DNA from 3 places in the Lentibacillus kimchii genome. Region 2 is predicted to be linked to each of the others. Evidence: riboswitches for the same ligand, from Rfam matches in the RefSeq annotation. Region 2 holds a riboswitch; each other region holds the start of a gene.
The links. A riboswitch is a leader RNA that binds a small molecule or an ion and turns the genes downstream of it on or off. The one in region 2 is predicted to bind thiamine pyrophosphate.
Positions count from the first base shown of each region.

Region 1: another riboswitch for thiamine pyrophosphate. It lies ahead of thiT (energy-coupled thiamine transporter ThiT); the one in region 2 lies ahead of tenA (thiaminase II).
Region 3: another riboswitch for thiamine pyrophosphate. It lies ahead of ACZ444_RS02995 (thiamine phosphate synthase); the one in region 2 lies ahead of tenA (thiaminase II).

Region 1 covers NZ_AP043934.1:1,174,797-1,178,075, reverse strand. The annotation lists gene ACZ444_RS06375 (hypothetical protein) at 1-1,000, opposite strand, end outside; gene thiT (energy-coupled thiamine transporter ThiT) at 1,201-1,773, opposite strand; TPP riboswitch at 1,893-1,993, opposite strand; gene ACZ444_RS06365 (hypothetical protein) at 2,075-2,437, opposite strand; gene ACZ444_RS06360 (DUF6884 domain-containing protein) at 2,457-2,912, opposite strand; gene ACZ444_RS06355 (aconitate hydratase) at 3,136-3,279, shown strand, end outside.
Region 2 covers NZ_AP043934.1:2,215,787-2,219,065, reverse strand. The annotation lists gene ACZ444_RS11755 (NupC/NupG family nucleoside CNT transporter) at 14-1,222, shown strand; TPP riboswitch at 1,313-1,416, shown strand; gene tenA (thiaminase II) at 1,581-2,270, shown strand; gene ACZ444_RS11745 (SIS domain-containing protein) at 2,439-3,279, shown strand, end outside.
Region 3 covers NZ_AP043934.1:491,999-495,277, reverse strand. The annotation lists gene ACZ444_RS03010 (MoeB/ThiF family adenylyltransferase) at 1-498, opposite strand, end outside; gene ACZ444_RS03005 (thiazole synthase) at 498-1,262, opposite strand; gene thiS (sulfur carrier protein ThiS) at 1,263-1,466, opposite strand; gene ACZ444_RS02995 (thiamine phosphate synthase) at 1,508-2,110, opposite strand; TPP riboswitch at 2,206-2,314, opposite strand; gene ACZ444_RS02990 (IS1182 family transposase) at 2,491-3,279, shown strand, end outside.

The DNA of each region.
Region 1 (3,279 bases), 1.0 Mb from region 2:
AGAAGAAGCCAGCAATCGGAATGACCGGTCCCATTGCTTTAAATGCAAAAACAAAGCCTTCTGTAATATGGTCCGCAATCGTATCCAAGGCTTTTTGGCGTCCAAATGCAATCGTTGACAGTAACAGCAGGACGACGGCCACACCACCAACAAAAGCCGCACCATCGCCACCTTCAAATCCAGACATTCGTCCGGAAGAAAGCTTCGAAAACATCATGTAAATCACAACCGCCAGCATAGCGATTGGAACCAAAACAGCAAACATTTTACTCCACATGGTGACGTGCCGCGATTCTGTTTTATTAAGAGGCTCGCCAGTTGTTTGGATCTGCTCCCCTTCGAGCTCATTCAAATCGCTGTCTTTTGATCGAATGGTTTTTCTGTAAAATACGTACGCGAATCCAATGGCCACCGCTCCGGCGATGAGTGATAAAACAAGTGCCTTATCAGCGACAACCGATGTTTCGATCCCGGCCGCTGTTGCAGATACATTAGGCGCCACTTGAACAATGTAATCGGAAGACAGTGCCATACCCTGGCCAGCCAGCGCAACAGCAACAGCTGAGGTCATAGCCGGAAGACCTGAGCGGATGGCGGCCGGAACAAGCAAGGCACAGATGAGCGGTACAGCAGGTGTTGGCCAAAAGAATAAGGAAATGACATAAGTAACACCCACCAGCAGGAAAAAGGATACATGCCCATTAACCATAAATTTCTGGATGGGCTGAATCATTCGCCTGTCAGCTCCTAAATCTCTCAACGAATGCAGGAGAGCCATCATAAATGTAATAATCAAAAATATATTAAACAGCTCTTTCGCAGCCACTAGATTAGCATTGAAAATGACCGTAAAACCATCCACCAGACTGCCCTGATATACCCAGGCAATCACAAACGTTCCAAGTAGCGACGGCAGGACAACGCCGCGGCGAAAGATCATCGTCAAAATGATCGCTAATGTGAACAGAGCATATAACCAGTGGGCCAGGGTTATCTCCACTTTAAACACTTCCTTTCTATCTGTGCTCCAGCCTATGCACGTTGAAAGAAAGCGGTGAAAACATCCATTTTGAATTGAACGCGAACTGCGGAAATGCACTGAATCGTTGTTATGAACGAAATAAAAATAGCCCTCTGTCGCAGAAGGACTATTTTTTAAATTCCGGTTCCGTAACATAATGTGAGCGGCATTGAACCAAATCAGGCTGTTTTTAATAACATTCTGGGCTGTTTATGAAATAGAAGAAAAACGACTGCTGCACTGATGACCAATGACGGAATGATATACGATATATTATAGAGCAATGAATAGACCCAGACAGATTGACCTTCCACAGCTGAATTAAAGAAGGCAACCCCAGCCGCAAAGTGAGCCAAAAACCGCAGTGAACTGCCCAAAATCACCCCAAGTGTTATATACGTAAGATAAACAGTTGTTTGCCCCGATTGAATAGCTTTTTGCACCTGCTTGGCAAAGATTCCAGCAAATCCAATTACCGTAAAGGCAAGGGCATAGTCAATGAAACCCTGAAGCGGGGTCAAGACGTAACCAGTCCCAGCCGCAACCTGCAAAATCCCCCACAAAAATCCTGACAAGAGCCCGCCTTTAAGACCCCAGCGAAATGCAAGTATAAATACAGGAATCATCGCCAATGAAATGGATCCGCCCTGTGCCCAGATTTTAAATGATAGAAACGGAATGACATCCAGCAACAAGGCCAGAGCTGTAAAGACAGCCACCTCAATTAAAAACAATGTGCGGTTTGAACGCATCGAACTCCTCCCCTTTTTGCCGGCAGCCTGTGCCGCCTGAATATGTTAAAAAACACAAAAAAAGCAATGCCAAGGGGAAGCTTTCTGATGGGAAAACTCCGCTCACATTGCTGCTGATCCATCAAAAAAGCCGCCATCCCTGCGCTAGTACTAACTAACAGGTTCGAAGGGTAAGAACTAACTCGTTCACTCTCAGCCAAAGGCTCCCCTTGAAGGCTTCTAACCTATGCTTTTTTTGCTGAATATATTATATCATACACCACACTAATTACAAGACTGTTCTGAATTCGGGGGGGTTCTATTATGATTTGTGCTTGGTATCTCTGCGGGGCGTCTGACTATATCCCTGCTGTCGTTGTAGGGGTATAATACCGTTTGTGATTTTACTGACTATAGCCATAAATATAAGTCCCGCTGCTGCGATTATGATCATGACAGCAAAAAATTGGATTATGAAGGCACCTATGCTGCTGGAAACAGCTGCTGTTATATAGCGACTGCCATAAAACAGCGTAACACCAGCAATGCTGATAATGACAATGAATGTCAGAACCGTCCCTGCCAATTGCCCCAACCGAAGTTTTTTCCAAGTATCTTTATATTTAAATGCGGCATAAATTAAATAAACAATTACAACCAGTGAAACAAATATTATTCGCGTCATTACCATCAGCTCCTGTCATTTAATGAACCGGTGTGTGTGCTTCCACCGCCCGTTTGAGTGCCTGCAGAATATAGCCGATCCCGCCGTAGTTCGCGAGCGGAAAGACCCTTGGCATACCATCAGGAAATGTTCCGTTTATCACAGGCTTGTATTTTTGACCTGTCAGCACCACAAGCCTGTCAAATTGTTTCAGCTGTTTTTCGTCTGCCTGGCATATTAATTGCGCATACGAGACAATCTCATCACTGTTTTGGTTAAACGTCACATCATACGGACCATCAACGATATCGTCCGCAAATAAAAACCCGTGTTTAGCTGACAGAATCACCCATTGATCAGTAAACATTTCTGCATATTGCCGCGTGCGTTTGTGCAGTGTACCGGTATAAGCATTTTTTGCGGGCACAGCCCCCATTTCCGGATGATTGTCCCAAATCTTTTTCCGGCCACATGGAATAATACTTAATTCCTTCATCTCGTTTCACTCCTATTTACATAAGTATAGCATGTTAACCAGAGCTGCAAAAGACAAATCGTTTTATAACGCTTGATTGCAATTGTTTGACCTTCAGAACTAACAATTCTATACTCGATGGGAGAAAGTAATAAATAGAAAGTACTTAAGATTGCTTTTCTGTTTGATTGCTTATTTACAAGGAATGACATTGTACAGTTATGATTTAAAAGGAGGAACCACATTGGCTTTGAATGTTGCACAAAAACTGATCAAAGATCACGTCGTTTCGGGCGACATGAATGCCGGGTCAGAAATTGGTCTGCAAATCGATCAGACACTGACCCAGGACGCCACAGGAACCATGGTCATGCTTGAACTTGAAGCG
Region 2 (3,279 bases):
ATGTGGACAAAGAATGAATATTTTATGGGGAATAGCGGGTATTGTAATACTTCTTGCAATCGCCTTCCTATTTTCAAACAATAAGAAGAGAATTAATTTTCGAACTGTATTTGTCGCTCTGGCAATTCAAATCGTTTTCGCACTTATCGTGTTAAAGTGGCCGCTTGGGCATAAGGCACTTGAATGGGTCTCCGGTATTGTGGAGAAGATTATCGGCTCTGCTAATGCTGGAATAAGTTTTCTTTTTGATCCCCTTATCCCTAAGGACGATAGCATCTTTGCTTTTCAGGTACTGCCTGTCATCATCTTTTTCTCGTCACTTATTTCAGTCTTATATTATCTTGGTGTCATGCAGTGGATCATTCGGATGCTCGGCGGTGCGCTCTCTAAACTGCTGAAAACAAGCAAAGTCGAATCCATGAACGCCGCAGGGAGTATCTTTCTTGGACAAACGGAATCACCGCTCGTAATCAGACCGTATGTTAAGAACATGACGCTTTCTGAATTGTTTGCTGTGATGACTGGAGGCCTGGCTACTGTTGCCGGATCAGTCCTGGCTGGCTATGCTTTGCTTGGTGTTCCTATGAGATTTTTAATTGCAGCAAGTTTCATGGCTGCGCCGGCTGGTTTATTAATGGCAAAAATTATTATCCCTGAAGTTAATAAGGAACAAACCACAGATGAAGTTACACTGGAAAAGGATACAGAGACGACCAATGTGATCGATGCAGCTGCCGGGGGTGCCAGTGATGGTCTGAAATTAGCCCTGACGGTTGGCGCAATGCTTATCAGTTTTCTTTCACTTATTGCTCTCGCCAATCTGTTTTTAGGCTGGGCCGGCGGTTTATTCGGTGTGGATGATTTAACCTTGCAGCAAATTCTTGGCTATATCTTTTCACCAATTGCGTTTATGATTGGTATTCCATGGGATGAAGCTATGCGTGCCGGATCGCTTATTGGTCAAAAGATTATTACGAATGAATTTGTTGCTTTTTCCAATTTCGGTCCTGTTATTGATACTTTTTCTGATAAAGCTCAAACTATTATTACATTCGCTTTGTGCGGATTTGCCAACTTTGGCTCGATGGCCATCCTGATCGGCGGACTTAGTCCAATGGCGCCAAATAAAAGGGGTGACATTGCAAGAATCGGGCTGAAGGCTGTGCTGGCCGGGACACTCGCCAATCTATTAAGTGCCGCAATAGCAGGTATGCTTGTTTAAAGCTAGATTGGCAGTCTGACGTACAGCGAAAAGGTCCGTACTTGTTTGACGAAGCCTTCTTGATAAGTTATGCTAAAATTAAATTAATAAGAAATCCACTAGGGGTGCCTGCGCGGCTGAGATAAGATGACTGTCTTAATCCCTTTGAACCTGATCTAGTTTGCACTAGCGGAGGGAAGTGGAGCTGGTACAATAGTTGAGATTGCTAGAAAACCACTCCATTTCCGGGGTGGTTTTTTATTAGTTTCTTGAAAACCAGCAGGGCATCAAATTTATTGTATATCGTCAATACTGTGGTGGAAGTTGGCTGCTAGATGCGGATAATTGGTTGATCATGCATTTTGAGGAGGATTTAGTGATGCGTTTTTCGGAATCTTTGAAAGAGGCGACCGGACAGAGCTGGACATACAGCCTGAACCATCCTTTTGTCCAGGGGATTGTGAGAGGCGATTTGCCGCTGGAAACATTCAAAAATTATATCATGCAGGACATCTATTATTTAAAACACTACGGGAAAGTCCATGCCTTTGCGGCTGCTCAGGCAGATGACTTCAGTCAGGCAGCATCTCTGGCGGAAAAAGCCAAAACAACAGCTGAAGCAGAGCTTACCGTTCATAAGGAACATGCCAGAATTTTAAATATTACCGATGAAGACGTGCAGCAATTCAAACCTGCGCCAACAGCTTATGCCTATACATCCCATTTATATCGCGCCGCGTTATCCGGCAGTCTGGCGCAAATGATCGCTGCGATGCTCCCGTGCTACTGGTTATATGCCGATATCGGTCTGGAAAACAAGGGCACGAAGACCGGCGTCGAAATTTATGATAATTGGATTCAGATGTATGCAAGTGATGAATTTCAGGAATCAACGCGCGACATGATCAACTTGCTGGATGACCTCGCAGCCGAGGCAAGCGCAGCAGAGAAGGCGAAAATTAAAGATCAGTTTGTGATAGCTAAAGAATATGAACTTGCTTTCTGGGAAATGGCTTATAGATTTGAAACGTGGCTTTCGGAGCAGAAACAGACGAAGGTCTCCGGTTAATTATCACAACAGGGTGTCCCGCACTAGAGCGGGGCACCCTGTTTTTTATGGCAATATGAAACAAAGCAATATGAATTTTTCGGGAAATTGTTTATAATGACTAATAGACGTTACGCCAACCGCGCGAGAAAACAGTTCATGTACTAAAACCATTAAGGGAGCATACGTATGTTTAATTTAACGCATGACATGCTGGAAGCTAACAGCGCGATGCAAACAGCTGAAGAAATAGCCCAGCAGCCAAACGTATGGGTAAAAATGACGGACATGGTGTTTAAACAAAAGAGTGCCTGGAAGGAATTTGTTGAATCGATTTATGCCAAGCACGAACGTGTCCGGGTCATTATGACGGGAGCCGGTTCATCCGCTTTTGCCGGGGAAACACTCGTGCCGGAATTGCGCAGGCAAACCGGTACTCATGTAACATTTGAAGCGGTTGCGACAACAGATATTGTTGCCACACCGAAAAATTATTTGTTTCAGAATATACCGACCATCATGGTATCGTTTGCCCGCTCAGGCAACAGTCCCGAAAGCCTTGCTGCTGTTTCCCTGGGGAAACAGATGGTTGATCATTTTTATCAGGTGGTCATTACATGCAATGCGGAAGGTCAATTGGCTGTAAACAGCAAACAGGACGACAATTCCCTGACCATTTTGATGCCGGATGAGGTAAATGACCAGGGATTTGCGATGACGAGCAGTTTCACCTCCATGATGATGACAGCTTATGGCGTGTTTACGGAAAAGCCTTTCACCGGTAATGAGGCGAAACTCCTAATATCAACGGCCGAGGATTTTCTGGCAACTATTCCTGATAAGATTGATGAGCTGCTTGCGTTTGATTTTTCCCGGGTTGTTTATTTAGGCTCCGGTCTGATGAGCCCGCTTTCCCACGAGGCAGCGTTAAAGATGCTGGAACTGACGGCCGGTAACGCTGTTGCCATTCATGAATCGTCATTAGGTTTTCGTCATGGTCCGAAGTCCATTTTGAATGACCAATCCGTTG
Region 3 (3,279 bases), 1.0 Mb from region 2:
ACAAGGCGAGCTCTGCGGCAGAATGGTATAACTAATCCCGTAACTGGCTACAATGGATCCATAAATCCAGGGAACGCTATATTTCTGCGCAGCATCATTGATAATCATGCGGATTTCAAAATTATCTGTTGCATCCATAATCAGGTCAGTATCTGGTGCGAATTGCTCCATCTCAGTCGGCGTTACATCCGCGATATGCGCTTCGATCGTTACGTCACGATTAATCGCCTGCAACCGTCTCTGAGCTGAAATGGCTTTAGGCATCTGCTGTTCGGCATCCTGTTCCGTGTACAGCTGCTGGCGCTGCAGATTGCTCCATTCAACATAATCACGGTCCACAATGGTAATCTTGCCAACGCCGGAACGGACTAATATTTCCGAATTGCCCGTTCCGAGTGCGCCGGCGCCTATCACAAGAACGTGTTTATTCTGCAGCATTTGCTGGCCATCTTCGCCAATTCCCCGAAATAGAATCTGCCGAGAATAACGTTCATTCATCAGACACTCATCCCCTCTGCCGGACTGCTGGCAGCAGCGTAGCGTTTTTTCGGGATGCGTCCAGCTTCATAGCCCAATTGGCCTGCTTGGACAGCAAGTTTCATCGCCTCAGCCATTTTCACGGGTTTTGACGCTTTCGCTACAGCAGAATTTAACAGAACGCCATCTGCCCCAAGTTCCATCGCTGTGACGACATCTTTAGGAGAACCGATTCCCGCATCTACAATGACCGGCACCGTTAAAAGTTCCGTTATCAAACTCAGATTAAGTTCATTCAGAATCCCTTGCCCGGATCCAATCGGCGAAGCACCAGGCATAACAGCATGAGCTCCTATTTCTTCAAGCCGCTGTGCCAGCACAACATCGTCAGACGTGTACGGCAGGACCGTGTAGCCTTCTTGAACCAGTTCCTCTGTTGCCTTTAACGTTTCCGTCGGATCAGGGAGCAATGTCTTGTCATCACCGATTACTTCCACTTTAATCATGTCACACAACCCTGAGGCGTTAGCCAGTTTAGCCGTGCGGACGGCTTCTTCAGCCGTCTTAGCACCTGCTGTATTGGGCAGCAAGCTATACTTCTCTACATCTAGTTTCTCCAGAAAATTCGGCTGTGACGGTTCGAATATATTCATCCGCCTGACCGAAAAAGTCAGGATATCCGCTTCTGATACATCAACAGCCTGTTTTTGTGTGTCAAAGTCGGGATATTTACCCGTCCCGAGAAATAACCGGGAATTAAATGTTTTATTACCTATCGTTAACATTTAGCCACCTCCTACAAATTGGACCAGTTCAATTTTGTCACCACTGCGAACTTCTTGCTTTTCATGCCTATCCTTATTCAAAATATCACCATTGTACTCCACAATAACGACGGTACTGCTAATATGAAAATACTGTTTCACATCCGAGACTGTCTTCACTGTCTCAGGCATATCAGTCATGTTGCCATTAATATTAAGCTGCATGTTATCACCCCCCTTTAAATGATTAAGCAAGCTTAAGGGTATCAGCCAGCTGTTAAAGCCTTTTTATAGCGCTGGACAGCATCGACGGGATTATCCGCCAGCAAAATACCGGACAGAACAGCAACGCCCGAAGCACCCGTGTCAAGAACATCGTGTACATTTTCCGGTGCTATCCCGCCAATTGCTATAACTGGAACTGACGCGCTCCGGACTGCATGCCGCAGATTTTCAAGTCCTCGTGGTTCCATACCCGGTTTTGACCCGCTCGCAAAAACATGACCATACAGTACATAATCAGCACCGTTAGCCTCGGCTTTCACAGCTTCCTGAACCGAATGAACGGAACACCCGATACGCCAATGTATATTAAGATGTCGGGCATTGGCAGCGTCCATACTCTCGTAAGTCAGCTGCACACCCCCTGTCATTTTCTCGTAAGCAGTGTCTGCATCTGTATTAACGATCACTTTGCTGCGCGGAATACCGGCTTCAGCAAGGTCATCAATCGCCTGCTTCAACTGTTCAGATGTCCATGTTTTTTCGCGTAAATGAAGCCAGTCAATATAGGTGTGAATGTCCCTGATAATCGACGTCAATTCTTCTAGTGATTGTTTGCCTGTGGAAATAACATGAAGCTCTGACATAAATGCCCCCTCTCACACACCAGCCGAACGCAAAAAACCACTTCCCAGCATGGAAAGTGGTTTCGTTTATATCGCAAATCATTAAGAGACTTGCAATGTTCACCTTGCCACTTCCCTACGCCGGCGTTAACCGTCTCAAGTTCAAAGGGTCTCAGAGTCAGTACTCTGATCTCAGCTTTTTAAAAAGCTCCCCTAGTGGGATTATTAAGATATTTTGATTTATTATTAGACTACCATAAAAATTTAGATATGAGCGAATTTCATAATTCATAGCCCTTGCGGCGCAAGGACTTAAAAACGTAAAAAAGGAAGTACCTCCCCAAATCTTGTATAATGGTAGTTGAACTAAAACATCCATAGAGATTGGAGGAATACTTCCTATGACTATTATACGACAACCAAGCTTATTTAGCATCCAAGAACTTTATGACATGGAACCTACCCAAAAGTATGAGGCGATCATTTCCGCCGTTGATTTGGATGCCATTTATCACGACATGGCTAAAAAATCCCGTTTGGGCGCGCCTGAAGAGCTGAATGTTGCAGCGATGATTATTTCCGTTTTCATTCGGTATGTTGAACGCATCCCAACCATAAAAGACCTGAAAAAACGCTTAGATGATGATATTGCCTTCAAATTGAATTGTGGATTTCTGGTTTCAGACAAGATTCCTTCGGAAGCTTCCTATTCCCGCCTTTTAACCAAGCTGAGCGAGTCAGATGCATTGGAAAAGGCCCAGGAAAAAGTTGTTCTTCAAGCCATTGCCGAAGGCTTTATCGCTGATGATACAGTCGCCATCGATGCGACTCATTTCGAAGCACGTGATCAGGCCCCGCCTAAAGAAGAAAAGGCAAAGCCGGAACCGAAAAAACGCGGCCGTAAATCCAGGGAAGAGCGTGACCAATGGCTCCAGGAACAAGCTGAGAAAGAAGCGAATCTGCCTCTTTATGACAGGAAAATCGAAGCTCAACTGGATGCATCTTTAACAGAACTTCGAGACGGTGTTCCCCGGGATCCCCAATGGGGGATCAAGAAAAACAGCGAAGGCAAAAATACATTCTGGTTTGGCTATAAAGGACATCTGGCTGTCGGCACATCAAGTCAATACATTTTACAGGCCCTTTTCTCATCAGGAAATCTAAATGATGGAAAAGCCGCAATTCCTTTA